Regions from separate parts of the Paenibacillus sp. VCA1 genome, predicted to be linked through region 3. Evidence: riboswitches for the same ligand, from Rfam matches in the RefSeq annotation. Region 3 holds a riboswitch; each other region holds the start of a gene.
The links. A riboswitch is a leader RNA that binds a small molecule or an ion and turns the genes downstream of it on or off. The one in region 3 is predicted to bind cyclic di-GMP.

Region 1: another riboswitch for cyclic di-GMP. It lies ahead of RJP21_RS08585 (Ig-like domain-containing protein); the one in region 3 lies ahead of RJP21_RS00570 (MucBP domain-containing protein).
Region 2: another riboswitch for cyclic di-GMP. It lies ahead of RJP21_RS18260 (S-layer homology domain-containing protein); the one in region 3 lies ahead of RJP21_RS00570 (MucBP domain-containing protein).

What each region holds. Positions count from the first base shown of each region.
Region 1 is NZ_JAVLSX010000003.1:446,065-456,055, forward strand. Features, by position in the region: gene RJP21_RS08575 (nitroreductase family protein) at 1-485, opposite strand, end outside; gene RJP21_RS08580 (MerR family transcriptional regulator) at 605-964, shown strand; gene RJP21_RS08585 (Ig-like domain-containing protein) at 1,055-5,248, opposite strand; cyclic di-GMP riboswitch class I at 5,529-5,618, opposite strand; gene RJP21_RS08590 (helix-turn-helix transcriptional regulator) at 5,993-6,871, opposite strand; gene RJP21_RS08595 (NADPH-dependent FMN reductase) at 7,071-7,640, shown strand; gene RJP21_RS08600 (Dabb family protein) at 7,664-7,966, shown strand; gene RJP21_RS08605 (SDR family oxidoreductase) at 8,008-8,751, shown strand; gene RJP21_RS08610 (winged helix-turn-helix transcriptional regulator) at 9,034-9,381, opposite strand; gene RJP21_RS08615 (NAD(P)H oxidoreductase) at 9,602-9,991, shown strand, end outside.
Region 2 is NZ_JAVLSX010000007.1:347,346-357,336, reverse strand. Features, by position in the region: gene RJP21_RS18275 (spore germination protein) at 1-379, shown strand, start outside; gene RJP21_RS18270 (Ger(x)C family spore germination protein) at 386-1,600, shown strand; gene RJP21_RS18265 (GerAB/ArcD/ProY family transporter) at 1,836-2,933, shown strand; cyclic di-GMP riboswitch class I at 3,420-3,510, shown strand; gene RJP21_RS18260 (S-layer homology domain-containing protein) at 3,599-5,116, shown strand; gene RJP21_RS18255 (ArsR/SmtB family transcription factor) at 5,350-6,273, shown strand; gene RJP21_RS18250 (ABC transporter substrate-binding protein) at 6,598-7,983, shown strand; gene RJP21_RS18245 (carbohydrate ABC transporter permease) at 8,081-8,974, shown strand; gene RJP21_RS18240 (carbohydrate ABC transporter permease) at 9,005-9,844, shown strand; gene RJP21_RS18235 (family 43 glycosylhydrolase) at 9,848-9,991, shown strand, end outside.
Region 3 is NZ_JAVLSX010000001.1:116,318-126,308, forward strand. Features, by position in the region: gene RJP21_RS00555 (S-layer homology domain-containing protein) at 1-2,355, opposite strand, end outside; gene RJP21_RS00560 (protein phosphatase 2C domain-containing protein) at 2,691-3,548, shown strand; gene RJP21_RS00565 (hypothetical protein) at 3,694-5,784, shown strand; cyclic di-GMP riboswitch class I at 6,107-6,195, shown strand; gene RJP21_RS00570 (MucBP domain-containing protein) at 6,267-9,991, shown strand, end outside.

The sequences.
Region 1 (9,991 bases), on a different contig from region 3:
GGATTCGTATCATAGCCATGTGCGCGAGCTACTAACATGAACTGCATGGCGAAGAGGCTGCTATCGACTTTTGCAACTTCAATTTTCAATTCTTTTGATAAAGCCGGATACATCGATAGAATGGTTTCGAGTTGACGATCCCGTACTTCAGCCGGCATTTTCCCTTGTTCCACAGCCATATTGTAAATTTCTTCAGCATAGAAGTAACTTTGAGTATCCCCAAAAATTAATAACATGGCTGATGAAGTGTCATTTTGCAACGTGTTGAAGCGCACAAGCGGTCTTAGTTTTTCTTTTCCTTCCGGAGTATCAACCACAACGACACGCCAAGGCTGCATATTTGCAGAGGATGGAGCCAAACTGGCTTCCGAAATCATTTCGCTCATCTCTTCTTTCGATATTTTAACGTTCTCATCATACTTTCGGACAGAACGCCGTCCCTTAACTATATTGGCGAAATCGTTATTTTGAATATTGTTAAACATAGAATCTTCTCCTTTGGATAACGTGAGATTTTTTTTGACATTGTATATGTCGTTCGTTATCATAAACGTATTATGAACTGTGAACCTAGGTTCATAGCAAGAAATAAAGAGGTCATCTGATGAAAATAAATGATGTTTCCAAACGAACGGGTCTGCCCATATCAACATTGAGATTCTATGAACGAAAAAAATTAATCCCGGACGGATTCGTTAAAAGAGATGAAAATAATTATCGTATCTATTCTGAAGAGATTGTTGAGTTTTTAGAGGATGTGAAGGCACTTTTATCCGCGGACCTTTCTATAGAAGAATTAAGTTTGCTTGTCAATCAACAACTCAACTTATCATACGAAGAAAAGAAGAACATTGTTGGACAAAAAATCAATCAAATTGACGATATCCAGAAGCGATTGGAAAAGTCGAAGAAATTTTTGAGTGCAGTCTTGGAAGGAAAAGCGAATTTTCAAACAAAGTGTTAAGGACTATTACCTAATCTATCTGTTATGGCTTTCCCAAAGTAAAAAACCATTGACGGCCCAGTACCGTCAATGGTTTTTTTAAATATTTCCTTACTTATCGATCAGATGGGTCACTTTCAGCATTCTTGCGATCAATGCGGTTACCTCGGCACGCGTCATTTCCGCTTTCGGGCTCAGAAGTTCAGGTCCGTTGCCTTGGATAATTCCCGAAGTGATCAGCTGGGCAACATCTGCTTTAGCCCAAGAAGCTACTGTTGCCCCATCCGCATATGGTGCCAATGCAGAAGCGATCTGCTCCTGACTCGGTACGTTTTCGGATTGAATCAAGCGGTACGCGCGGGCAATCATCGCGAAACCTTGCTCTCTCGTGATTTGCTGACCGCCTTTGAAGTTGCCGTCCTCATATCCGCGAACAATATCAAATTCATCCGCGAGCGCTACAGCATTCCGGTACCATGCCGTCGACGGTACGTCAGGGTAGATGTTTTGCGGTGCGTCCTGACGCATCAGACCCAGACCCAATACGACGATTTCAGCGAATTCGGAGCGTGTCACATATCGGTTTGGCGAGAACGTGTTGTCGCCGTTGCCTTTCAGGTCGAGTCTCGCGGCAATATTATTCACGTCAGCTCTGCCCCAATGATACTGCACATCGTCGAAATCCTGCGGATTCCAGATAACCGAATAGGTTCCGCTGCTGCGCAGATCATTGATGAGTGCGAAGTAACGGTTATCGATCTTCGTTACGACCGTCGGCACATGGAATACGCTGCCGTCCGGGTTCACAATAACGCCTGTCGTGATGCGGTTCGGGTCGACGCCTTCCGGAAGCGCGATGTATTTCGGCGCATAACCATTCAATAGTCCCGCTCTATCTGTTTTCCCGTCATGGTTAAAGGTCAAATCGAGGTCGACTGGATGCACAAGTAGTTCATAACCGCCTTGAGCTGCCTTCTCGCGGGCAACCTTAGCCAGATCGTCCGCAGAACGTTTGATCTTGATGTTAACGGCAATATCGCTGAGCGGCGCGTTGCCAAACTGTTTGCTAATGGCGTTCACATCGAGCTTCCCTGCAGGAACCGGATAAATCGCCAGCACATCTTCAATTTCCAGGCTGGAGCCGGTATCGGTGATCTTTTTCAAGCCTTCAAGCGTCAATCCTCGAACTTCAACATCGCCCTTACCCGGTACGCTGATGCCGAGTTTATGTCCTTTACCGTCCGCCAGAATGCCGGACAGCTTGTCCTTATCGATCGTAACCGTCGCCTGGTCTCCATTTACCGTACCCGAAGCAAACGATACATTCGAACCGTTATCGGTTGTTACGATGTTCCCTGGTTTCACAGGGTTGTCCGTCGTCGGTGGAGTCGGTGAAGTTGGTGTATTGTCTGTTCCGGAGTTGTCGTTACCGGAAGCTCTTGTTACGGTCACAGAATACGTTTTTCCCTTACCATTTTGATCCGTAACTTTAATTGTAATGACGTTTGGACCAACATTCAGGGCCAGATAGTCGCTAAGCTCACCGGTAGTTACCGTTTTCCATTCGCCGTTATTTACTTGAATCTGAATGGTCGCGTTCGGATCCTGCGCTGTTGGCGTCAATTGCAGTTGATTAACGCTATTCGCTACGCTCATCGTGTAGGATTCCTGATTCGGATCGAAAACCGGAAACAGGTGCCCTACAGATGGAACTAACGATTCCAGCTTGTTGTTGGCTGGTACAGCACTTTCGCGAACGATGACATAGGTATATTCGTTGATCAACTCACCGGCTTTGTCATAAACGCCGACTTTGATCTCGTTCTTACCTTCGATAAGCGGTAGCTTATTCCAATCGTCGGAAAGATACTCCTTACCTTCCACGAACACTCTCACCTGAGTATCGTCTGGATATTTCGCCACTGGATTCAGGCTGATGCCGTATACGTCATTCGTTACGGTTCCGCTATAGTTTTTGTATTGGTTTGGATCGAATGCTGGGGTTAACGTAATCTCCTTCTCGCCGTCTTGGGTAAGGCCAACATGATTCAATTCACCCAGTTCCCCGCCCAGTTTCACAAGATCCTTCTCTGCTTGCTCCAGAGCAGTCAACGCCTGATCCACTTCTTCTTGCGTCGCTGTCGGATCGTTCAGTACGCGTTCCGCTTCATCAAGAGCACGCTTTAAGTTGTCCCAGCTTGCTTGGGTGTAGTCGGAGTCGGTCAATTCGCCGGCAATAATCTTGCCGTCGATCTCATTCGCTTTCTTTTCTAGGGCGGACTTGTCAACCGCTTCTATGGTAATGTCTTTGCGTACTGGCATCGATGTTTTAGTATCTTTGGTCGCGGTTACTTCAACATTGTAAATGCCATTCGGCAAATCCATATCCGGCTTTACGCTCCAGTTGCCATTCGCATCTGCGATAGTTGTGAGCGTAATATTGTCATTGATCTTAACCATAACCGTTGCTCCCGGTGTTGCTGTACCCGCAAACTCCGGCTTTCCAGTGAACACTGTGTCGCCATTCGGCTGTTCTAGCGTTACCGTCGGTGCCGTTGTGTCTACTTCTATTGTTTTCGATACTGGCGCTGATGTTTTAGTGTCTTTGGTCGCGGTTACTTCAACATTGTAAGTGCCATTCGGCAAATCCGTATCCGGCTTTACGCTCCAGTTGCCATTCGCGTCTGCGGTAGTTGTAAGCGTAATATTGTCATTAACTTTAACCGTAACCGTCGCTCCCGGTGTCGCTGTACCCGCAAACTCCGGCTTTCCAGTAAACACTTTTTCTCCGGACGGTTGATCCATCGCCACCGCTGGCGCTAATGTGTCTACTTCTACGGTCTTCGATACTGGCGTCGATGTTTTACCGTCTTTGGTTGCCGTAATTTCAACATTGTAAGTGTCGTCAGGCAAATCCGTGTCCGGCTTTACGCTCCAGTTGCCATTCGCATCTGCAATAGTTGTGAGGGTAATATTGTCATTAATCTTAACCTTAACCGTTGCTCCCGGTGTCGCTGTACCCGCAAACTCCGGCTTTCCAGTGAACACTTTATCTCCGGACGGCTGTTCAAGCGCTACCGCCGGTGGCGTTGTGTCTACTTCTAAGGTCTTCAATACTGGCGCTGATGTTCTATCGTAATTGGTAGCTGTGATTTCAATATTGTATATATCATTTGGCAAATCCGTATCCGGCTTTACACTCCAGTTGCCATTGGCATCTGCGGTTGCCGTGAGCGTAATATTATCATCAATTTTAACCTTAACTGTTGCTCCCGGTGTCGCTGTACCCGCAAACTCCGGCTTTCCAATGAACACTTTATCTCCGGATGGTTGATCCAGCGTTACCGTTGGCAACGATTGCCACAACAGAGCATTACCCACGCCATAAACTGCAAAAAGAGGATAGTTATCAGCAATCAGATTTTCCAGCCCCGCCAAGTCGCCTGCTATTGCTTGTCCAAACTTACTACCTGCAGTCATACGATTTTGTGCGGTAATACCTGCTTTTCCGGTAAATGCGCCCTTTAGGGTAAGAAACGTATTGCCTTGCAGATTAACGTTTCGATCCTTTTGTTGGCCTGATTCTACTATTGTATTCCCAGTTATGCTTGCATCGCCGGAAAGATTGAACGTCCCTGCTTGCAGATCTACTCCACCGCCGATATTATCAGTAATCAGACCACCGGTCATAGTGAAAGTACCGCCACCAATCAAAACCGTACCTGAACTCGCATACGAATTACCTCTAATTTCCCCACCAGTCATTTCTACAACTGCAGTAGAACTCATGAGATAGACTGCACTTCCAGGAAACTTCGAGTAATTATTTTGTAAAACAGCACCTTCTGTAATGAACAGTTTTCCCGACCTATCGACATTCACTATTCTTCCCCAGGAAGGATCGGAATTACCGTCAATTATAATATTTTTCAAAGTTAGCCCGCCCGCTGTGAGATTAATTAGTGTGTCCTTTTGGGCACCAGTTGGGGTCCCACGTTTAATTACAGCAGGATTTACGACACCATCAGCCGTGGTGATCGTAATATTCTTTGCCTGATTAATTTCAAGGAATGAATTATTCTGTGCGGATAATGTGATATTGTCCAAGAGAAATATCGTTCCTCCGTCATTTATCTCTAAATAGGCCTTGCTCAATGTGGCATACGGAAACTTTTTAGTTCCATCCCCAGTGGTGTCATTGCCGCCACTGGCTACATAAACTTCCGAAGAAGCGGCATAACTGATCGGAGTCCCTAAGCTTGCCCCTATACCCGTGAAGACAAGAGAAAAAATCAGGAACATCATCCCTATTTTCCGTAAACTAATGTTATTGCTTAGCAAATAGATCATTCCTTTCTTGTGTGAAGTTATTTTAATGCACTCTTTTAGCTACCCTTGTCCACCTCTTTTGTTACTTTTTTAAAAAATGCTATGTCAGGATCACACGAGCTGCAGAAGTCAATTGGCACAAAAACGATAAGAATTACGGCCAGTCCTTACAGCAACGGGCTCCTTCAATAGAATAACTAAGAAAATAAAAACTCCATCCAATAGCAAGCGCCAGTAGACGGAGTTTCCCGTCGTATTCGGCAGCTGGCTGGCATAGGCACTTAGCTTCCTTTAGCCCCTTTAGCTTTGCGTCCCCGATTTTCAAGCGGGTTTGCTCTTTTCGTACGAGTGTATATATGTAAAATTTGCAGTAAAACTTCCTATTTGTTAGCCTTCCTCAAAATTATAGGCTAGTCAACTAGCCTCGATTTTGTTGAATTGTATCTCATGATGTCTGTTTTAGTACTTTAGTAGCTACTTTTGACATTATATGTGGCAATTCTGAATATTTTCTGAATAAACCTGCTGTTGTCAGAATAAAACCAAAAGAGTCTGTCCCTAAAGTAGTTTTGCTCACTTGAAGAGAAAGCTAGCTTGATGAAAGTGAAAAAAGAAATGGCGGTGCTAGGTGGTTATGCCTGCACCGCCATTTCTGGCTTTTGGTCAAAAGGCATCCTCTGCAGGGTGCCTTGATTCATACCTAACAAAAGATGCCTCATACTAAACTCTTTGAGAAGATTCTAGCGACTCTGACTGCCGGCCCCGATAATCAATTAACAGCTGCTGCATTTTTTCCACCGTCCCGTCTTGATGGGGAACATGAATGGAAACGGTCAAATTTGTATCGTTCAAATGCTGAAATGAAACAAAATCAAAATTCAAAATCCCGAGATTCGGACACTGCAGCGCTTTGGGAGCATCGATGGCATCGAGAATCTCATGGGAGTCCCAAAATTCCCGAAACTCGCTGCTGGCTTGACACAACGCCTCGAATTGACCAGACCACCAGGGGTCGTCAACGTGCCGCGCATACCCCGCATGGAAATTTGCGGCGACCCGCCGCGCATGCAATTCCCATTGGTCTCCCTTGAGGTAGCGAAAACGGGGCGAAGTAAACGTCATCCAGACAAAATTCCGCTCCCTTTCAGACATAGCCGCGAGATCCCCGTTCAACGCGCAATAGGCCTCATTCCAAGCAATAATGTTCATACGTGCATCCATCACATTTGACGGGGACAAATTTTGGCTATCCAAAAAACGTTGAAGCTCAGGTGTTACCTTAGAGGTTGGATTCGTTTCGACTAAGGGGATCTGCTTACGTGCAAGATAATACAGATGCCTGCGTTCCGATTCATCGAGCCGAAGCACTTCTGCTATTCGATCAAGAACCTCGGCGGATACGTTGATATGACGCCCTTGTTCCAAGTAGGTATACCAATCCAGTCCCACGTCTGCCAACAGAGCGACCTCGCTGCGGCGCAGCCCGGGTGTCCGTCTGCGTCCGGTTTCCGGCAATCCCGCTTGCTTAGGGGTCATTCGTTCCCGGCGTGAGCGTAAAAAACGGGACAATTCCTCATAACGGTCCAATCTGTACGCCATGATCTCCATGCCTCCTATCCATTGATGAACGTAGGATTCCCGATCCTACGATAACCAGATCTCTTCCTAGCCTCGTTAGGTGCATATACACTAGTCTATGTTCTCCTTAGGGAGAATAGCAAGTATGGATGAGACCGTGATGATCGGCTAAAGCCTGTTCATATCCATCCATTCTAACCAATATGATGAGGTGATGAAAATGAAAGTAGCTGCCATTGTCGGGAGCATTCGCAAAGAATCCTTTAACTTGAAGTTAGCCTATTATATTCAAAACCGTTATAAGCATCTTTTTCAATTGGATGTATTGAATATTCGGGATCTGCCTTTTTACGATCAGGATACGGAGTCCGCTCCGCCGCAGCCGGTTATCGATTTTAAAGGCAAAGTCGCTGCTGCCGACGCCGTTTTATGGGTCACTCCCGAGTATAATTCAACCATTCCCGGCGTCATGGCGAATGCGATTGACTGGTTATCCCGCGTTGATCGAGTCATGATCGGGAAGCCCTCATGGATTGTAGGGTCTTCCATGGGATTGTTGGGATCGGTAAAAGCGCAGGGTCATCTGCGCGACATTCTCTTTGCATCCGGCATTTCCTCGCCGCTGTTACCGGGAAATGAGGTGTACATCGGCCTTGTTCATGAGAAGTTTAATGAGATGGGCGTGCTGACGGATGAAGCTACCATAAAGCACCTTGATCTCGTAGCCGAAAACTTCGTGAAATGGATGAAGGAAATTTCCCTATTGCAGCAGTTCCAAAGTCAAAAATAATCAGCAACCTTGGAGGGAGAAAAATGTTTGAGCATATTGTGTTTTTGAAGTTTAAGCCCGATGTTTCCAATACGGAAAAAGAAAATGCGGTAAAACGCGCGCAAGACTTTAAAGGGAACATTCCAGGGATCATCGATCTTAGCGCCGGGATTAACGTTACGGAGGAAATAGAGCATATGCAAGGTTTTACGCTGGGGATCCGAGTTACTTTTGAGGATCAACAGGCTTGCCGGGAATATATTCAGCACCCCCTGCATCAAGCTTTATTGCAATCCATCGGCCCATTTGTTGAAGGAATCGTCGTTATGGATTACCCGGTTGCTTAACGTCACTCTTATAAATATTTTCAGAAAGGAAAATCATTGCAATGGAAAAGAAGCTTGCCGGTAAAGTTGCCTTGATCACCGGTGCGTCCAGAGGGATCGGCAAGACGATAGCCGAACATTTGGCACATCATGGCGCAAAGGTGGTCATCAATTTTGCGAACCGTGCAGATCAGGCGGCAGAGGTTGTTCGGAACATTCAAAAAAACGGCGGAGAAGCGACAGCGGTTCAGGCCGATATCAGCCGCTTGAGCGAGCTGGAGAAACTCTATCACGAAACACTTGAAACGTTCGGAAAGCTTGATATTGTGGTGAATAACGCGGGAATCATCATTACAAAACCTATTGGCGATGTAACGGAAGCGGATTACGACCAGCTGTTCGCGATTAATGTCAAAGGGACCTATTTTTCATGCCAGCTTGCCGCCAAGCATCTGAATCCGGGCGGCCGCATCATCAATTTCTCCACTTCGGTGGCGGGTCAAATGTTCCCGGCTTACAGTCTGTATGCCGGCTCCAAAGGAGCCGTCGAACAATTTACGCGTCAATTGGCCAAAGAGCTTGGAAAGAAAAATATTACGATTAATGCTGTAGCACCCGGCCCTATTCATACCGAGCTTTTCACGGTCGGCAAAACGCCCGAGCAAATCCAGGGGCTTGCCAACATGAACGCATTCGGACGTCTCGGGGAAACCGAAGACATTGCAGGTGTGATCCTCTTTCTTGCGAGCGAAGAATCGCAGTGGGTTACGGGTCAAACACTCCGCGTTAACGGCGGTTTTATTTAGCTTCTAGAAAGAACGTTTCCTCCCGATTCCTCACTGTGTATAATCCAATTCACCGCGCTGTCTGTAACGGCAACTATCAGGACCATCCTTTCGCAGGATGGTCTTTCTTTTTTAGAACTCACCCGCGAAATGGTGCTTGAGGTGTAAGGACTCCCGTCCATTCTGGCGGGAGTTTATTTTGTTGGACCTGGGGGACCTTCCGACAAACTTGCCGTTACTTATCGTACGGTTCACCGTTTCTTACCTAAACACCATGTTCCATTAGACCGAAGTCATTCCTAATCAACGGAGTGGTTGGGATGGTTCACGTCCTTGGATATATTGCTCGCCCCAATCGTTTAATTGGTCCAATATCGATTTTAGCGATTTTCCTAACTCGCTCATTTCATAGACAACTTTCGGCGGTACTTGGTTGTATACCGTTCGAATGATGATATTGTCTTCCTTCAACTCCCGGAGCTGCTGCGTTAACATTTTTTGTGTAATTTCCGGTATTTCCTTCTTTAATTCACTTGTTCTCATGGGTCCACAGTTTAAATGACACAGAATCAATAATTTCCACTTCCCCCCTATAATGTCCAACGTTGCTTCTGCGGGGATGTTATAAGCCCGAACGGATTGTTTCTCCACGGAATTGCCTACCTCCTGTACAAGATAGTCAAGATTTATGCCAAGGTACTTTTCGGTGCCTATATAACTTTTTTGTATAAATGATACAAAAAAGTGCGTACTTTTCAACATTCATTATATGTTACATAATCCATTCATACCAGCATTACGACATCCTCTCGTCTCTCGATCAACATGTCTCTAAACGAAATGAACCAAAAGTTCATGGAAAGGAGAAAAAATGAAAGTATTGACAGTTGTATCACACCCAAGAGTTCATTCCTTGACTTTTTCTGTTGCAGCCCAATTTACGCAAGGCCTGATGGATGCTGGCCACGAAACGGAGGTGTTGGATCTGCATCGCAGCGGATTTAATCCTGTGTTGTGGGAAGCAGACGAACCGGACTGGACAGCAGAACATAAAACATATTCACCTGAAGTAGAGAAGGAAATGGAGCGAATGAAAAAGCATGAGGCGCTCGCTTATATTTTCCCAGTTTGGTGGTATAGCTTGCCGGCCATGCTAAAGGGCTATATCGACCGCGTATGGAACAATGGTTTTGCATACGGTTCCAATAAGCTGCATCATAAACGGATATTATGGCTTGGTCTCGCAGGCGCTCCACTCGAG
Region 2 (9,991 bases), on a different contig from region 3:
ATCCGCCGGTCTCGTATCGGCACCGATCGTGATCATCATCGCCTTTACGGGCATCGCCGGATTTACGGCCCCGCATTATTCGCTGGAGTTCTCGGTTCGCCTGCTGCGTCTCTTGCTTGTTTTGGCCGGAGGGCTGCTCGGGATTCTTGGCGTCATGTATGGGCTGATTGCCATAGCGGTTCATTTATGCACGCTGCGCTCTTTCGGCGTGCCATACATGTCCCCGATCGCGCCGTTTGTGGCGAGCGATATGAAGGATTCGGTAGTTCGAACCCCTTGGTGGAAAATGATCATGCGCCCGAGATATTCGGCAAAAAGCAACCGCCGGCGCCTCGTACCGGGACAGCGGCCGAATCCGGGGAAAGGGGGCGAACATTGAAACGATATGCGAAAAAGTAAACCGATAGCTGTCATGGTTCAACTGGGCAAGCGGCTGCTGCCTTTAGTGGCGGGAGCGGCCATCCTGACTTTGACAGGCTGCTGGGACAGCGACGAAGTGAACAGCTTGGCCATCGTTATGAGCGCGGGTTTTGATCGGACGGAGGACGGAGACATTGAACTGATCTTGGAGATCGTCGCGCCGGAACAGAAGCAAAGCGGGAAGCCTCCAAGCGGGGACCAAAAGAAAGGGGACGGAAAAACGATAATACGCTACGCCGTCGGCGATACGGTGGCAGATGCGCAGGGGCGGCTGCAATTCAAGCTGCCGCGCACGATTTATTGGGGGCAGCTTCAAGTGCTGGTTGTCGGGGAATCGCTTGCAAGGGACGGGTTCCGAGAACAACTGGATTACCTGGTGCGGGACAATGAAATCCGCCTGCGGGTTATGCCCTTTGTCACTCACGGAAAAGTCCGGGAATTTTTCGAATCGCCTTTTTTGTTGGAGCAGACGAAAGCGGACTTTCTGAAGGGTGAAGCCGCGCGCGTTTTTCATAAGCCGTTGACGATAAGTCGGCTTGTTCAGCGTTTAAGCACCAATGACAACGCAGCGATCCTGCCCTTCATTGATGTCCCGCAAAAAGGAGGGGATGGAGGTGGGGAGCCGTACATCAAGGGGTATGCGGTCTTTAACCGGGGACGTATGGTCGGAACGATGACGGGGAATTCGTTTTTCGCTGCAAAGTGGGTGATGAATCAATTGAAAAACGATGTCCAAACCGTAGACCTCGGGATCGGGTCTCCCTCCCGGGTGACGTTCATAACCATCGCTTCCAATTCGCGTTTGATTCCATCCCGGAAGAAAGGGGAGTGGCAAATGATGATCCGTGTTGATTCGGAACTGAGTATGATCCAAAATACATCACGTCTGAATATGGCCGATCCAGCAAATGCCCGCTTACTAGAAGCGGCGGTGGCAAAACGTATTCGGGAGATGGTGAAACAGTCCGTTCATGATGCTCAGCGCATGCACGCTGATATTTTTGCTTTCGGGGAAGCGATCAACCGCGAAAATCCCCGCGGATGGAGCAAGCTTGAGCCGCATTGGAAGAGTTACTACCCTGGGATGGAAGTCCGGGTGGAGGCCGGCGTGAACTTACGCCGCATCGGTATGAACAGCACCCCCCTTGGACAGCAGCAAAAGGAGCTTACAAAACCATGATTTGGCTGAAGGTTGCGGGGATATCGCTAGTCGTAGCTCTTATCGTAAGTTTCGAGTGGGCTCGTCTGGACAAAAGCAGCGTCCGTGAACGCGGGACACTCGTGGCCATCGCTGTCTTTAGCTGGATATCCGCTCTGCTAGTCGTGTTATTTCCGGAAATGCCAGGCCCAATCCGATTGATTGAGTGGCTCTACAGACCATTTTCCGGCTTATTAAGTTGATGAGGTGTTTGCAGATGGTGGAAAAAGGGAAAATATCTTCAGGACAATTGGCGCTTCTACTATATTCCCTGATGGCCTACGACGGTCTGCTGCTGATTCCCAAAATTGCTGGGGAGGCGGCGGGTCGGGATTTATGGTTGTCGCCCATTTGGTCGCATCTGGCCGGAATATTCTTCGTGCTGGCCATGCTGCGGCTCAACCGCATGTTTCCGGAAGAAACAATTATCGGGTACAGCAAGCGGATTTTTGGAAAAATACTGGGAAAAGCGGCGGGATTTGTCATCATATTTTACGCCGCTTATCTGACAAGCGTTATTTTACGAATTTACAGTGATTTCATTTCCTCCGTCTTTTTGGAGAATACCCCGCCCCTCGTCATCTCGGGAGGTATTATGTTTCTTGTAGCATATGCGGTTAGAGGGGGTGTAGAGGTGCTTGGCCGGTTGGCGCAATTGTTTCTTCCGGTTACCATCGTTGTGTTCGTAATACTGAGCGTTCTCACGATCCCTGAATGGGCCGTATCGAATGCTTTCCCGATCATGGGAAAAGGTCCGGTACCTTCGCTTAAGGGAGCCATCGTTCCATTCACCTGGTTCTCCGGGTATCTTTTGTTGGGATTGTTTTTTCCGTTATTGTCGAGTAAGCGAAGGGCAGCGTTATTCGTAATGGCTGCCTGGTTTGGAGAAATGCTCACACTTGCAGCGTCCGGGCTTGTATCCGTTTTTCTTTTTGGCGAGTATGCCGGTACATTGAACTATCCGTTTATCGAAGTCGTCCGATATATCGGACTCGGTGAATTTTTTCAGCATATCGATGCCTTGCTGTTAGCTGTATGGCTGCCAGGCACGTTTATCGAATTGTCCACTTATCATTACGCAGCCGTGACAGCCATTGCCGAATGGAGCGGACTCAAGGATTACCGGGCGCTCGCCTTGCCGCTTGGACTTTTGTCATTGATCGCGAGCTTATGGGGCCTTTCCAGTGACGTCGAGTTTGAACGTTATTTGTCGACGAGTCACATATGGTTCGATTTCTCGTTGCTTGTGTTCGGGCTGCTCCTCTTCCTGGTAGCATGGATCCGTAGCAAGCTGCAGGCGGCAAAAGGCGGATAGGGCGCTGATGAGAACGCAACATGATTCGGCGAGCAGAACTGTGCAGTTTTTAAAGATTTAATGCCAAAATCCACTTTAACTCATCATCTTAAAATCCTGCGGGAGGCGGTGTGTCTAAACTAAGAATCGATGTGTCCGGTTTGATGGGGGTCGTCCTCAATATAAAACCGGAACTCATCAAGCAGGAATTTTGAGGAAAATGACAAAAACTCAATGGGGCAGCGTAAGAAAATTTCAACTGTTCCATTAAGCTTTTTGTGCTTCATGCAATTATTGCTATGAGTAAAGGTATTGCGGACAATAGTATGATACAGCCAACTTAGCATGTAAACCCATTTTGAGCCTTTGGGTCTGCTGCTTCAAGGTAGAAGTTTTATTATTTCCTTTTGAAAATACATCGAATATACTGTTTATATCCAATCATTTTCATAATGCCGCTTTTGTTTAATAACCCATTATGAAATGGATTCATCAACAAATGAATACAGACTTTTGGGGCAAACCGGTTGAAAAGCCGGGACGCAAAGGCATGGGTCGTCGATTTCGTTCATGGAATACCGATTGCCAGCCTGCATTACATATGTCTCCTAAGCAAACCTCCTTATACAAGGTGGTTTTCTTTTGTTGATCGACAACGATCAAGAGTAGCAGAGAGGGATGAACGAATGAAGAAATCTTTGAAAGTGATGTTAACCGTACAGACTGCGATAACCTTAGGGATGGGCGGTTTATTTGCGCCAGAGCTGCATGCGGATCGTCTTACGGCCAAGGTCCCTTTTGCGGACATGAAATCGCATTGGTCGGCAGACAGCGTTGCTTGGGCGCTCAGCAAAAACATCGTACGCGGCTATGAAGACGGCACGTTCAAACCGAATCAATCGGTAACGCAGGCCGAGTTTTTGTCCATGCTCATACATAGCTACAGACCGGATGCCCAGAACGGTTCTCCCAGATGGGCAGAGCCTTATTACATGCTTGCCGAATCCTTGAATTATCCCGTAAGCTCTTCAGACATCAAAGCACAAAACCAGCCGATTACGCGTCTCCGTGTGGCGGAGCTGATCGCCTCGGCGGAAGGTATGAATTATGAAGGCGATGATGCCATCCGGTTTATGTACGGCAAGGGGCTAGCCAAAGGCGAGGGCGGTCAGCCGACCATCACCAGCTTTAACGGTTCCAAGACGCTGACGCGTGCCGAGGCGGTTCAGTTTATCAAAAACTTGTCGGATCACGGATCAGGTGAAATGCACGCAAGACCGGCAACAAGTTCGGACACGAGCAAGCTGCCGGACATTCCGTTCGGAAATGAAAAGGTCGCAATTGAAACAGGAAAAACTCAAAATCAAAATACAATGATCCCCGTATTAAAGCTGGATGACAAACCCATTGCTTTTAAAACAAAGCCGGTTGTTCAGAACGGAATCGTCTATTTTCCGATTGAAGAAGTATGCGCTGCATTTGGAATAAGTTATCAAGAAAATGCCGACGGCAGGGTGACGACGACAAACGGAATCGAAACGAATACATTCAGAAGCGGCGAAGTCGATTCCTTTATCCATAATAATCCGAAAAATCCGGTTTTAGGGTCCGAAGAGATTCCGCTCGACGGGCAAAACCCGATGAAAAAAATCAACGGCGTCTTTATGATACCGGCGGAGTCTATAGAAAATCTTTGGTTTGCCGTAAATAAGGATGCGAAAAAATATGCCGACATGATGGTTATTGCCAACGGGCAAGAGGATCAAAGCGAATTGAAGTTTTATACCTACAAGCAAAACGTTCTCACATCCTCGGAAAACATGGATGGCACAAACAAGCGTCCGGGCGGTGACGGCGGGTTTGAAGGCGACGGTAAAGTAAACAAAAGCATATGGGTGAAAGAGTATGCTGAGCCAAGCTTGGGGACAAACGTGTACGCCACCTGGAGATGGAGTTACAAAGACGATCTTTTTTACAAATTTAAAGAGGTCAAATTTACCGGGTCGATCGTGAACGGCACCGCCTTAGGCATGTTAGAGTTTAGCGGGGATATAACGTATTACAAGGAAGATGGCCGCGAAGAACAGCTCAAACCCGCGGAATTGCAAGACATAAAGCTGCCTTACAAAAACGGGGACATCCTAATGACATGGAACGACCTGCTGAAGTTGTTTTCAAAACATAACATTATTCTGCCCGATTAATGGTTTACTGCATGGAAAAAGCCGCCTCGATGCGGCTTTTTGAGCATTTATCACGGGGGCAGGAGTCGAAGTTCAATTTTTTAGGATACGATTTACTGTTTATGATTAGAGGATTGATGTAAATTGAAGCGTCATTATGTTTTTATTGTTTTAATACAATATTTCTGTACATATACGTGATTTATTGTTTATAATATTGTAAATAAATCAATTCACAGGAAGGTGACATCCCGTTGCTTGAAGTTTCCATAAATGATTCCGAACGATTGGTTAAGGTAGCGCATGCACTCGGCACGCATACAAGGGTCAATATCATCAAATTGCTGTTGGACAAACCCAATCTCAATATTCTTGAAATTGCCGAAAAGCTGGATATCCCCGTTTCCACTGCCGCCAACAATGTCAAAGTACTGGAAGAGGCCGAATTGATTGTAACAGAACTTCAACCGGCAACTCGAGGGGCTATGAAAGTGTGCAGCCGGAATTTTGACGACGTTCGTCTCATTTTGAATCCGGGTGCTTACGATCCGAATACAACCAAAGTCGTAGAGATGGAAATGCCGATCGGACACTTCAGCAACTTTGACATTGTGCCGACTTGCGGCATGGCAAACACGTCAGGCATGGTATTTCAAGAGGATGAGCCCGTCAATTTCTATCTTCCGGAGAGCAGGACGGCTGAAATCATCTGGTTTCGGAAAGGTTGGATTGAATATCGTTTCCCAAAAAAGCTGCCTGCGGGAGCGCAAATCCATACGCTCGAATTCTCCCTGGAACTTTGCTCGGAAGCTCCGAACTATAATAATGATTGGCCTTCGGAAATTACAGTATGGGTGAACGAGGTTGAGGTTGGCTCGTGGATATCGCCGGGGGATTTTGGCGACCATCGAGGCAGGCTGAACCCGTCGTGGTGGTATGACAACAGCACGCAACACGGTTTGCTGAAGATCTGGTCGATTGACCTGACGAAGAGTATGATCGACAAGGAGAAATGCTCCGATATTTCGCTTCATGATCTCCGGTTGGGTGAAAAGCCGTATATTACGCTCAGGATCGGAATTAAACCGGATGCGAAGCACCAGGGCGGAATAAACTTGTTCGGCAGAGGGTTCGGCGATTATGAGCAAGGAATTATAATGAGAATGGAGTATAACTAAAGCGATACCTATTAAGTTCCAGATGTTTTGTGACAACAAAGCAATCTGGTCTTTTTTTGCTTAATAATCCAATATTATTGAAAGAAAGCGTTGACAATTCATGTTTTTCTACTTATTATCTTGTTAATAAATGAAATAATTGAAATAAAACAATTTATATAGATTGAACTAAAGTTTGAATTGAACTTCCTGTTAAAAGGACCCGATGTGGCCCTATAACCTTCATTTCTTTAGTTCATTCTATATCGCTGTAAGCTTTTTAGATGCAACATGTTCTTCAATTATTTTGTTTATGACGATTTTATCAAAGGGGGAAGAGGGTTTATGTTTCGGAAAAGGAAATGGTTTAGTCTTTCGTTAACTTTGGTACTCAGCTTCGTGTTGGTGCTCTCCGGTTGTAACTCCGGCAACAACAAAAGTGAAGACAACTCGGCAGATTCTAAAACGCAAAATAAAACAGAAGCAACAGATGCCACTCCTGACAAAGATGCAAAATCTGAAATCGAATTTATGGGGTGGGGCGGAGATTCCGAGAAAGCCGTTTTTGAGAAACTGATTGCATCTTATATGAAGAAATATCCGAATAAGAAGGTGAAATACACCGTCGTTCCTCCTGCGGAATATTATCAGAAGCTCGATACCTTGATTGCAGCCAAGAAAACTCCGGACGTATTTTATGCCGGCGGAGCTCACTTCAACAAGCTTGTCTCCAGCGGAGTGCTGCTGAACCTGGAATCCTATCTGAAATCCAGCGAGTTGGTGGACACGAATAACGTTTGGAAACAAGGGCTTGACCGTTATCGGTATGACGGTACGACTGTGGGCGCCGGAGATTTGTACGGGTTGCCGAAAGACGTGGGTCCATGGGCGCTTGCCTACAACAAGGATCTGTTCGACAAGGCCGGATTGCCATATCCGAGCGCAAAAGCCGGCGAATACACTTGGGATCAGATGATCGCCGATGCCAAAAAATTGACTACGACCAATGCACGCGGAAAAATCGATACCTTTGGCGTGGCCGCCTATTCGCTTGAATCGGCGGTATGGGCGAATGGCGGGGATTGGGTTGATCCGTCCACGGGCAAAATTACGATTGATACGCCGGAGTTTGCCGAAGCGATGCAGTTCGTGGCCGATTTGAGTCTAGTCCACAAGGTCAGCCCGTCTCCGGATGACGAGAAGGCGCAGAATGGTTATACCCGCTTCGTTGCCGGCAAAGTGGCGATGTTCCCAATGGGGCCATGGGACCAGCCGGGTTTCTGGGATTTGCCGTTCCAATGGGATATCGCGGCATGGCCGGCAAGCCCTAACACAGGAAAAACGGCGACGTGGCTCGGCTCCCTTGGATTCGTGGTTTCGAAAAACACCAAATATCCGGAAGATTCATTCGCGCTTGCCTCTTACCTGAGTCTCGACAGAGATTCCCAAAAAGAAAACTATGTTCTGGGGCAGGCCGTACCGAACTTGATCGATATGGCGAAGGGCGAATTCATGGCCATGGATAAGGCGCCGAAATCACGCCAGGTATTCATCGACATTATTGAAGATTACGGCCGGCCGCCGATTGAAGTATCCTCGAAGAACACCAAATGGCTGGACACGTTCTGGCAGGATGCGAGTCAGGTATGGACCGGTCAAAAAAAGGCGGCGGAGTTTGTAAAAGCAGAGCAGCCTAAGCTGCAAAAGCTGTACGACGAGAACAACAAGTAAAGGACTGCTAATGCTGTGGCGGAGGAGCGAAAACGACGAGAGCTCGGTTTGCGGCGTTTTCGCTTTTTCCGTTTGCAGTATAGGGAGGAAAATGTGAATGAAGAACAAAACCCCGGGATATCGGCGTAAAGAAATCATATGGTCTCTGCTGTTTATTGCCCCGCCAATATTGGGCTTCCTGATTTTCAGCTTGACGCCGCTGGTCACTTCGTTCGGATTAAGCTTCATGTCATGGGATATGTTCACGCCCGCCAAATTCACGGGCGTGGAAAATTTCCGGTATATGTTCGCGGACGAGAAGTTTTACAAGTCTCTTTTTAACACGGTTTTCCTGCTTCTTGGGGTTCCGCTTGGCATGATCATTTCCCTGGTGCTGGCCATCCTGATGAACCGGCAGCTAAAAGGGATCTCGATTTTTCGCACCATTTACTACATTCCGGTCATTTCACCGATCATTGCAATTTCATTGCTCTGGCAATGGCTCCTCAATTACGACTACGGGATTATCAATGAATTTATTTGGGACGTTTTCGGAATTCAAGGACCTAACTGGCTTGGCGATCCCAACTGGGTAAAACCGTCGTTTATTATCATGGGACTTTGGGGCGGAGTCGGCGGAAACATGGTTCTCTATCTGGCCGGTTTACAGGGGATATCGTCCAGTTATTACGAAGCGGCTCAGGTGGATGGAGCTTCACGTTGGCACCAATTTAAGCATATCACCCTTCCGCTGTTGTCGCCGATTCATTTTTATGTGGTTGTGATGGGGGTTATCGGTACTTTCCAATCCTTTAGCCAAATGTACATTCTGGCGGCCGACGGCGGACCGGAGTACAGCGGGGCGACGATTGTATATTACATTTTCCAGGAGGCCTTCAAGTATTTCAATATGGGATACGCAAGTGCAGTGGCATGGGTTCTGGGGATTTTGATTTTTATCCTGACCCTTTTCCAGTTCCGCATCTCCAAGCGCTGGGTCTACCAGGATTAAGCTCACGCAGGAATAGGAGGATTGAAAAGTATGGTAAAGCAACGCCGTTTGATCAATTTGATCGTCTATATCGTGCTGATCGCAGGTTCATTTATTATGCTTGGCCCGCTGGCATGGACGATTTCCACGTCCTTAAAGAACCAAAAGCATGTTTTTGATATTCCGCCTCAGTGGATTCCGAATCCGATTACCTGGCTGAATTACGAGGATGTATGGTCCAAAGCGCCTCTGCTGTACGGTTTTATGAATAGCGCTATCGTCGTCGTGTCCGTATTGTCCGTCGGTTTATTTGTTGCGGCCATGGCGGCATACTCGTTTTCCAAGTTTGACTTTCCATTCAAAGAAGGCATTTTCCTTGCCCTGTTGGGAACGATGATGATCCCTTATTCTGTCGTCATGATTCCCCAATATATCGGGTTCTCGGAACTCGGATGGGTTGATACGCTGCTGCCGTTAATTGTTCCGGGCATGTTCGGAAATATCGTAACGATCTTTTTCTTCCGTCAATTTATGCAGGGTTCCATTCCGAACGACCTCATTGATGCGGCAAAAATCGACGGTTGCGGGTATTTCCGTACGTTTACGACCGTGGCGCTTCCCATCGTGAAGCCCGCGATCGCAGCCCAGGCCGCGCTTGGCTTCATGGGAATTTGGAACGACTTCTTAGGACCGCTTATTTATCTGCACACACCGGAACGGCAAACCATTCAGGTGTTGATTGCAAGCATGCAATCCAATTATATCTCCACCTCCAATTATCCGTCGCTGATGGCCGCTTCGATCATAGCGCTTTTGCCGGTCGTTATCGTCTTTTTCTTTGCGCAACGGTACTTTATTGAATCTCTTGCCATTACGGGCATCAAAGGCTAACCCATGAAGCAAAACGGCAAAGTATGGGGGCTGATCGGGGTTTCGCTGGCAACGGCCGTCGCTGCGGTGGCGGCAACGGTCTTTGTTTTAAAAAATAACAACGGGAACGAGCAGACATCCGGGGGAGAGATTGCAATGAAACAAACC
Region 3 (9,991 bases):
GGTTAATGGATCCGGAGTATACTTCCAAACGGCAATGCCTTCGTCGTTCGTTATCACTGTATCGGTTTTTCCGGATTCAAGGGTAATTTCAACCGGCACATTGGCGGCAGGCTTGCCTTCGGAATCCGTCACTTTGGCCGACACGGTCACGGATGTTTTTCCGTCTGCCAGCACATGGTCCGGAGACACGCCGAGATCCAGCGTATAAGCCGGTTTTTCGTTTTGCACATAGACGGTTTCGGTGACGCTTTTACCGTCATAGGTTGCCGTGATGACAGCCGTTCCAGGCGCGACCGCCGTAACGACGCCGTTTGCGTCGACGATTGCAACCTTCTCATCGGAAGAAACGTAGATCGCTTTTCCGGTGACATCTCGAATGCTTTCGTCACTCGATGCAATCGCGGTTACTTTGGGCGTATGTTTATCTCCGGGTTGCAGGGTGACGCTTGCCGGATCGATCAGCAGATCGCGCAGGCCCGAAGCCAGTGTTTGGACTTGTACGGGGGCGGAAGGCCCGGATTCGATTCCGTTGCTGACCGCCTTAACGGTGTAAGACTGCGTCGATCCAGGCTGCAATCCCGTCAATGCGTATTGGTTGTCTTTAATGCCTTTGGCTACAAGTTTGCCGCTGTCGTCATAGATATTGTAGGATTGTGCGCCCGGAACCTCATTCCAGATGAGCTCGGCGCCCGTGGAAGTGACGTTTTCGGCTTTCATGACCGGGGCGTCGATCGTGACGTTGATGACGGCTTGTACGGTTTTGTCCTTATACGTGGCTTCGATGACCGTTGTTCCTGCACCGACGGCCGTGATCTTGCCTTCGTTATCAACGGACGCTATGGAAGAATCCTTGATTTTAAAAGTCGTACCGTCCAAAGTTACGTCGAGCGTACCGCCCGTATATACCGAAGTGACTACCGTCTGCTGCTGGTAATTCGGTTTGGCGGGATTGGTGTTCAGCTCATAATTTTTTTGATTCAAATACAGGCCGATGACGACCGGATTGGACGGAAGGGTTTCGGTATATTGTCCGTTGCTGTTCTGGAAAACGGCGGAAACCGTATAGGTGGATTTGTCGTCCAAATCCGTACCGGTTAGGGTGTAGGTCGGAACATGGATGTTTGAACTGAGCAGGCTGCCGTCTTTATACACGTTGTAATAGGTGGCGCCCGTGACGGTGCTCCATGTTAAGGTCGTAGCCGTATCCGGTGATTTTCCTGCTTCCAGGACAGGAGGTTTCGGAATGGAGGCATAAGCTCCTCCGACCGTGGTGACCTTGATTTCCCCGCCTGGAACAGCGGTGCCGAAGTCCAAAATCGTCCTGCCTTTTCCGGACGCGTCGGTCGACTGGGAAGGCGAGGCCAGAACGCCCTCTTCGGAATAGAATTGCATCGGAGCTCCTTCGACCGGATCGCCGTTGACGTCGAGCGCTGTTCCGATGACCTCATATTTTCCGGGATCGCCTGTTGGGATCAACTGAATTTTGACGTCCGTAGGCGCCTGCTTGTACACATAATCGGTATTTCCTACGTCGACCGGATCGAGCGAGTTGGTGAAATACCAGGAAATGATATCATGGGTTTCCATGGATCCGCCCGTCGCCGACGTGAATCCGGCATATACGCCGGGGTATCCCTTGAAAATGTCATCGAGGTCAATATCATGCGTCTCGAGGACAGGAGTCGAAGGCCGGGTTTCTCCTTGGCTGAGGTAGACCTTGACGACCTTGTTCACGCCGTCGTAGTCGATCCAGGAATACAAATCCTGACCGCCCGAGAGTCTGATGTTGTTCAGCTGGGTTGTATACCATTTAGGGTTGGTGTTGTTCACGCTGCCGTTTACGGCAAGGCCGATGTAGTTGTCGGAAGGATCGTAAGTTGGTTTGCCGCCATTTTGGTAGGTGTCGTATTTGATGGCGAAGCTTGGCTCAATTCCTCCGTAACCGATGCCTTGGCCGACTGCGCCGGCTTTGTTCGATTGGGCTTGAACCGTAAACGTAATGCCGTCTGCCGGTGAAGTTTTGTGATCGTCTCCGTTTAAGCGGAACTTGAAGAACGTGCTGAAGGAATAATGATTGCCGGCCGCAATGAGGTTTTTGTTGAAGGCGGTGCCGAATTGGTTGCTTTTAGCCTCAGTTAGGCGAAGTATTTGCCGGTTTTTCGAGTCTTTTGTAATTTGCGCTTTCCCGTTCAATTCAAATAAACCGACCTGTTTTGCATTGCCGAAATCGTCGAACTTATAGGTGACCCATTTGTCGACGGGGCTGGCGTGAACCGCCGCCGTCATCGGCTGCAGCGTCGCAACCAGCATGCAGATGACGAGAAAAAGCGGCCTTATTTTGACTGCCTGAAACATGGTGTTCTCTTTCCTCCTTATGATTTTTTTTGTGCCTTCGGGTCCGGTCATTGCGGCACAGCATTTTTTCGATCTCTGGCAGGTTATTGGAATTATCATTCTATGAACGCAATGATCCTTTTTCTCGAAGATTTATTGCATAACCCTAAATGTAAATGATGCTTCTGAATGTTTTCTGAATATTTTCGTAATTCCGCTTAAGCAATTGTATCCGAATCCAGCTTGAAGATGTTACGATTTACTATAACGAAAAGGATCCGGAGCAGACGAAAAGGTTGTTCGAATCGCTGCAGCAACCCGGTCAATAAACAACGAGGATGGAGGGTGAAATTCTCATGGACTTTCGGCATATTTCGATTCAAGGCGTGGGGGAGTGGAACGAAGACGCCGTCATTTTTCGTCAAGACTTGCAAATATACGGGGTTGTCGATGGGGCGACGTCGCTCATTCCTTACCGGAGTGCAAACGGCGAAACCGGCGGCAGGCTTGCCTCGCAGCTGATCAAGAAGTATTTTGATCAACTGGGGGTAGAAGATGGCCATGACCTCGAGACTCATGCGAAAAAGGCGAACGCCAAGCTGGGCGAGGAAATGCGGGCATGCGGCATCCGGACGGACCGCAAAAGCGAGCTGTGGACCGCCGCGCTGGCGGCGATCCGTATTCATGAGCATCATATCGAATACGTTCAGGCGGGAGACTGCATGGTGATCGCCACGTACAGGGACGGCTCCGTACGGGTCCTTACGCGGGATCAGGTTGCCCATATCGGAGAGGAATCGCTGGCGATTTGGAAGCAAGGAATCGAGCAGGGCATACATACGAAAGAGGAGCTTTGGGACACGGTCAAATCCAGGCTGCTTCAAAACAAGGAGAAAATGAACACCCCCGAGGGATATTCCGTGATTAACGGTTTACCGGATGCGGATAACTATTTGGAATACGGCAAAATCAACCGGATTGGACTTGCGGGTCTGCTGCTTGCGACGGACGGATTGTTTTATCCGCAGCCGTGGCCGGTACAGGAGGACGAGACCGGAAGCCCGGAAGAAAGGTTGCTGCGGCGTGTCGTTGCGGAAGGCTTGGAGGGTTATGCAAAGTGGCTGCTGGATTTGGAACAAGACGATCCGGAGTGCATCCGTTACCCTCGTTTTAAGCGATCGGACGATAAAACGGGGATTTGGATCAGGTTTTAAAGGTTCTACTCTTCGGCTGCCCCAAAAATCTAAATACCAATTCCCCAATGAATTATTTTCCTTTTTTTGATGAAATGGGGCTATTCCGGATTTTCTCCCATCGATATAATAAAACAAAATAAGATCGGAACCTGCGGAGGAAATCATGGAGCGAAAAACGCGTCAAATGGTGACGGATGATGGTGGACGCTTTGTAGGAAGGGCGGAGGAGCTGTCGCGGTTGTCGTTATGGCTTCAGGATGAAGCGGCGGCGACCCGGATGTTTTCCATAACGGGCATGGGAGGGATCGGGAAATCCTCCTTAATGTCCCGGTTATCCGGGCTCGGCAAGGATGCAGGTTGTGCATGCCTGTGGTTGGATGGCCGCTCGTTTACGCCTACGCCGGCGTCCTTTTTGGAAAATTTGTCGGCCGCCGTCTCGCTGGAACAGCTGGAGCCGGCCGGTTCCAACCCTCTGCAAATATTGTCGAAATCCGGAGTCCTCAGCCGGGTTATGTTGTTTATAGACAACTTCGAGGAACTTTCACTGCTGGAAGGCTGGCTGCTGGAGGCTTTTTTGCCCAAACTGCCTTCGGCGGGCGTGGCGGTTCTGCTCGCGTCGCGGCCGCGCTTGCCTTTGTCATGGATTACCCATCCCGTATGGGGGCCGAGACTGACGGAGTTCCAGCTTTCGCATTTTACGAACGAGGAAATGATCGACTATATCCAATCTTTCGGGACTTTTCCGGATGAAGCGATCGGGAGGCTGGCGAGGATTAGCGATGGCCATCCGCTGGCTTTGGCTTTGTCCGTGGAAGCGGCCATCAAAGATCATGCCTTCGGTCCCGAGAAGCAAATCATATCGCAGTCCATCAGCGCCCGCGTGCTTCGCGAGCTGGCTTCGGAGAAGCTGCAGCCGATGGTGGACGTCCTAACGGTTCTGCCCGAAGCCAACCAGGAAATGCTGTCCCGTTTGACGGGCAGGGAAGTTACTTTGCAGCAGTTCCGCGAGCTCGCGGGGTTATCCTTCATCCGTTCCGGGACAGGGGGACTCGGGCTGCACGACGTGGCGAGAATGCATCTGCTAAGGGATTTTCGCCAACGTGAACCGGAGCGGCTGCGGGAGTTGCAATGCTCCGCGGCGCAGCTGCTGCATCGGAGGCTTCAGCAGGCGGACCGCAAGCAGCGCCGCGGCATCGCGTCGCAAATGCTTCTGCTGAGCAAAGATTTGTTGTCGCCGGATAGGGGGTACGCCGATTTTTCGGGCGATTCGATCCCCCCTCTTGAGCAGCCTGCGGCCGCCGACCTGCCTGATCTCCACAAGATGCTTGAAGAATGGTGCGCCTACAGCATCGATCCGCCGATGCACAGAACCTATCACGAGTTTTTGGACGAGCTGGCCGTCCGTTTTCCCGAGAGCATCGCGATCGTGCGCGACGACCGGGGAAAGCCTGCGGGCATGTTTATCATCATGCTCGTTTATGATGAAACGGGGACGCTTCTCCAACGTTATTTTCCCCACGAATTGTCGGAATGCTTTCCGGAAGAGGAATGGAACTGCGAGCCTGACAAAGCGGATACGTATTACCCTGTGCTGGCCGCTGCCACGAATGCCATACCGGGGTATTCACGGGAAGAGATTATCGGGCTTCTTATGCTCGGCCATTTGTCCCTGCTTGGCGACGGCAGCCGCGCCGTTCTTATAGCCACGAACGATGTTCTGAAACAGCAGCTGCGCGGCATCGGATTCCGCATGCGGCCGACGGCAACCCGGAATTGCGACGTATCCTGGGCGGAGGCGCATATATTGGAGCTTGACTTCCGCGCGGATAATTTCGGGGATTGGGTGCTTTCGTTTTTTAAAGGGAGCGCGGAAAGAGGGCCCCTTTTTGCGGAAGTATTTCACGCATTAAACCCGGAGGATCAAGAAAGGCAATTGCGAAAAATCCTTCTGTCGCTTCATGATCCGGTCGAACTGGAGAATTATATCGGCATGTTTCCCGGCGTGGATAGCGGAGTCGAGCTCCAGCGATGGATGCTCCGGTTCTTGAAAACGCCCGACGAATACGGGTCGACCAAGGAGTACGTCTTCCTTTTGTACGCCGCTTATTGGCAGCATGCCGGCAATCCGGAAGCCGCGGCGTTCGAATGCAGCATGAGCCGGGCCACCTTTTACCGCCATTTGAAAAAAGCCGTTGCCAATTTTGCGCGCGTGCTGGCGGCACAGCTTCGGAACGGAGGTCCGGAGCCGGGGTAAGATGCGCAAAAAGGCAAAACTTGTCGTTTGAAAAAAATGAGACGGATTTGAGACGGGGATGAAAGAAGTCCATGCTACAATGAACGAGTCGATGCTGGTTTTTATGCCCGAATTTCGATACCCGGAAGTTAGACTCGCTTTGAGTGCCAAATCAATGAACGCGAAGGGGGCCTGAAAAAATATTTTTTGAAAGTGCACATCCAAGTAATTGACAACGTAATTTCGTTAGGTATATATTGGTCAATAGTTCTAATATACTAACTTTTGGCAAATCCAAGGACATGGGCGCCGTTCGTTATGTATATCTGCAATGACGACAATTTTATATCTTTGGCACACTAATCGAAAGATTAGGTCGCAAAGCCTTGGAGTCTAACAGTCCACGTGACTTATGATCGTCCGGTTGCATTTCACATTCGTTGATGCAGCCGGGCTTTTTCGTGTTCCGGGGAACCAATCCAAATAGAGCCAAGGAGGAGAAAATGAAGCGGGGCTTAAAACTCGTAGTATCGTGGCTGTGCATATTGTCGATGTTCCTGGGATTCCTGCCGGGCAATCTATTCCTGAACTCCACATACGCAGCAGCGAACGATCTCATATGGCCCAACCCCGGAGCAGTCAATTTGACTAAGAAGGCTGATCCAGCAGGGCAAGGTCAGTGGGACATTACGCTGACCGTCGAAGGGAAGAACATTAAAACGACTTCGGATGTCGTGCTGGTCATCGACCGCTCCGGAAGTATGGATCAATCAAAGCGGATGACCAATGCAAAGACTGCGGCGAACAAGTTCGTCGACAATCTGCTGATTAAAGATTCGACGACGAGAATCGCGGTTGTGACTTTCGATAAGACGGCAAGCGAGAAATCCTCTTTCGCAGGATATGGTCAGAAAGACAGCTTAAAGAAAGTGATCGATGCAATCACAGTCAGCAATGAAGGCACCAACATCCAGGCGGGTTTAAATAAAGCGCGCGGGATGTTGGCCGGAAGTCAGGCGCAAAACAAAGTCATCGTGTTGTTGAGCGACGGCGCACCAACTTACAGCTACAAGGCATCGCATGCCGCAGCATACAATTGGCCGGAAAAGAAGTACAACTTTACTTTGTATGATTTCGGCTATAACGGTGATGTTCTCGGAAACGGCTCGAAATATGCGCTGGATAAAGGCTTTTTGGGCTGGGGCGGCGAGGTATATACCGTCGACGGCAAGAAAGTGGAAGACAACGGCATCGCCGCTTTATCCGAAGCAAAACTCGCTTGGGACGGCGGCATCGGCATTTATTCGATCGGCCTTGAAGTCGGGAATGATCCAGATGCCAAATACGTGCTGAATAATGTTCAAAATAAAGGCTATTATTCATCCAACAGCGCGGATTTGGGCAAGGTGTTCTCCGAGCTGTCCGGACAGATCGCTTACGCTGCCCAGAAAGCAATCGTTACCGACCCTATGGGCGACATGTTCGACTTGGTCGGCAAACCGACGGTTTCGCAAGGAACCATTACATGGGACGACAAGACCGAAACCTTTAAATGGGACGCCGGAAACATCATTGAAGGCTCTCCGGCTACGCTGACCTACAGGGTCAAAATGGATCAATCGAAACATCCAGATCCAAATACGCTGTATCCAACGAATGGAACAACAACGATTGACTATACCGACATCCATGGGAACAACGTGAAGAAGAACTTCGTGGTTCCCCAAGTAAGTTACGGCAAGGGCTCGATCACCGTCAAAGGTTATCGGGTAAATGCGGACGGTCAGCCGGTTAATGCCGAGGGTGTGGTGGTCGAAAGACCGGAGCTTGCACAGCAGCTTTATAGCGGTGCTTTCGCGCAGGATGGCAAAGAAGCGCTGGACATCGGCAATACGTATTCTGTGGATGCACCGACTATTGAAGGTTACCAGCTCGAAGCAGGTGACGACCCTACCAGCGTGAAACTGACCATGAAAGAGCCGACCCCGACGGTATGGTTCGGATTCATGGAGGCGGTAGCGCAGCACGTAACGGTCAAGTATTTGGACAAAGAGACGAATAAAGCGCTGGCTGAGCCAACCGACGTAACGGGACTCAAAGGCAAGCAGATTGAGCTTGAAGCGAAGAAAGTGCTTGGGTATACCCCTGAAAAGGCAAGCGACAAGTATACCTTTACGGGCAAAGAAGGCCAAGAGTACACATTCTATTACACGGCAGATAAGCAGACGGTAACCGTAAAGTATCTGGAAAGAGGCACGGACAAGGAACTTAAAGCTCCCGCAACCGAGGAAGGCGCGACGGACAAAGCCATCACGATCGTTGCTCCTGCCATTCCGGGTTATGCCCCGGAACAGCCAAGCCTGACGTACAAATTTACGGCTGAGAAAAACCAGGAAGTCGTCCTTTACTATAATGCCACCGAACAACAGGTCACGGTGCAGCATTTGGTAGAAGGCACGAACAAAGAATTGGTTCAGCCAACGATCAAAGGCGGCCATACTGGCGAGGAAGTCAACGTTGCTCTGGAGATTCCAGGCTACACGCCGGTCAAAGGAACCGAGACGTATACGTTCAACGGGGATGAAAAGCAATCCCATACCGTGTATTATACAGCCGATAAGCAAACGGTAACGATCCGCTATGTGGACCAGGATACGAAGAAAGAAATTCAGCTTCCAACAACGCAGGACGGCGTGACGGATCAGGAGATCAAGCTGACTGCACCTGCGATTGATGGCTACACGCCAGTAGCATCGGAAGTTTCGTACAAATTCACTGCTGACGAAAAACAAGTAGTCACCCTCTACTATAAAGCAATTGAGCAGCAGGTAACGGTTAAACATGTGGTGAAAGGCACGGAGAAAGAACTCGCAGACCCGACAACTCACAAAGGCCATAAAGGCGAAAAAGTCAACGTGGCTAAGGAGATTGAAGGCTACACGCCAGTAGAAGGAACCGAAACGTATACCTTCACGACGGATAAGGACCAATCCCATACCGTGTACTATACAGCCGATAAGCAAACGGTAACGATCCGCTATGTGGACCAGGATACGAATCAGGAAATTTCAGAGCCAACAACGCAGGAAGGCGTGACGGATCAGTCTATCACGATCGAAGCGCCTGCTATCACGGGCTATACGCCAGTAGATCCGGAAGTCGAGTACAAATTCACTGCTGACGAAAAACAAGTAGTCACCATCTACTATAAAGCAATTGAGCAGCAGGTAACGGTGAAACATCTGGTACAAGGCACGGAGAAAGAACTCGCAGACCCGACAACTCACAAAGGCCATAAAGGCGAAAAAGTCAACGTGGCTAAAGAGATTGAAGGCTACACGCCAGTAGAAGGAACCGAAACGTATACCTTCACGGCGGATAAAGACCAGTCGCACACCGTGTACTACACGGCCGATAAGCAGACGGTAACCATCCGTTACGTAGACCAGGATACGAACAAGGATATTAAAGATGCAACAACGCAAGAAGGCGTGACGGATCAGGAAATTACGCTGACATCGCCTTCGATCACAGGCTATACGCCAGTGAAACCGGAAGTTGCGTACAAATTCACTGCCGACGAAAAACAAGAAGTGGTCATCTACTACACAGCAGACCAACCGGCACCTGAAATGCGCACGATTACCGTGAAATACCTTGAAGAAGGAACGAATCGGCAGCTGCTGGAACCTGCCAGCTTGCAAGGCGAGGTAGGCAAGGAAGTGCTGCTCAAAGCTCCGAACATCGAGGGTTACGTAACGGAAAAACCTGAGGTTTCATATCCGGTGTCGTCCCAGAACAACCAGGAATATGTGTTCTATTACAAGAAACAAGTTTCTGAACCTGAGGAACGCACCGTATCTATCCACCATGTCGATCAAGAGACGAACGATCGGATCGCAGAAACAACGACGCTGACCGGCAAAGTTGGAGAAACGCTGCGGTGGAGCGAAGAACCGATCACTGTTGTCGACGCCGTATATTCGCCTTTGGAAATCAACCATGAGTATCTCATTACCGACGCTCCGGAGCAGGAATATACCGTATATTACAAAAAGGGCCAAGACGAGACGATTGTGCAGCTTCTGGTCAGATTCCTGAACAAGTTAACGAATGAGGAATTGGGGCAAAAGACGTATTCGGGAAAACCTGACGAAGCCATCACGATCAAACCGGATCCGATCACTGTCAGCGGAGCGGTTTACAAACCGGAGCAAGCCGAGTATCC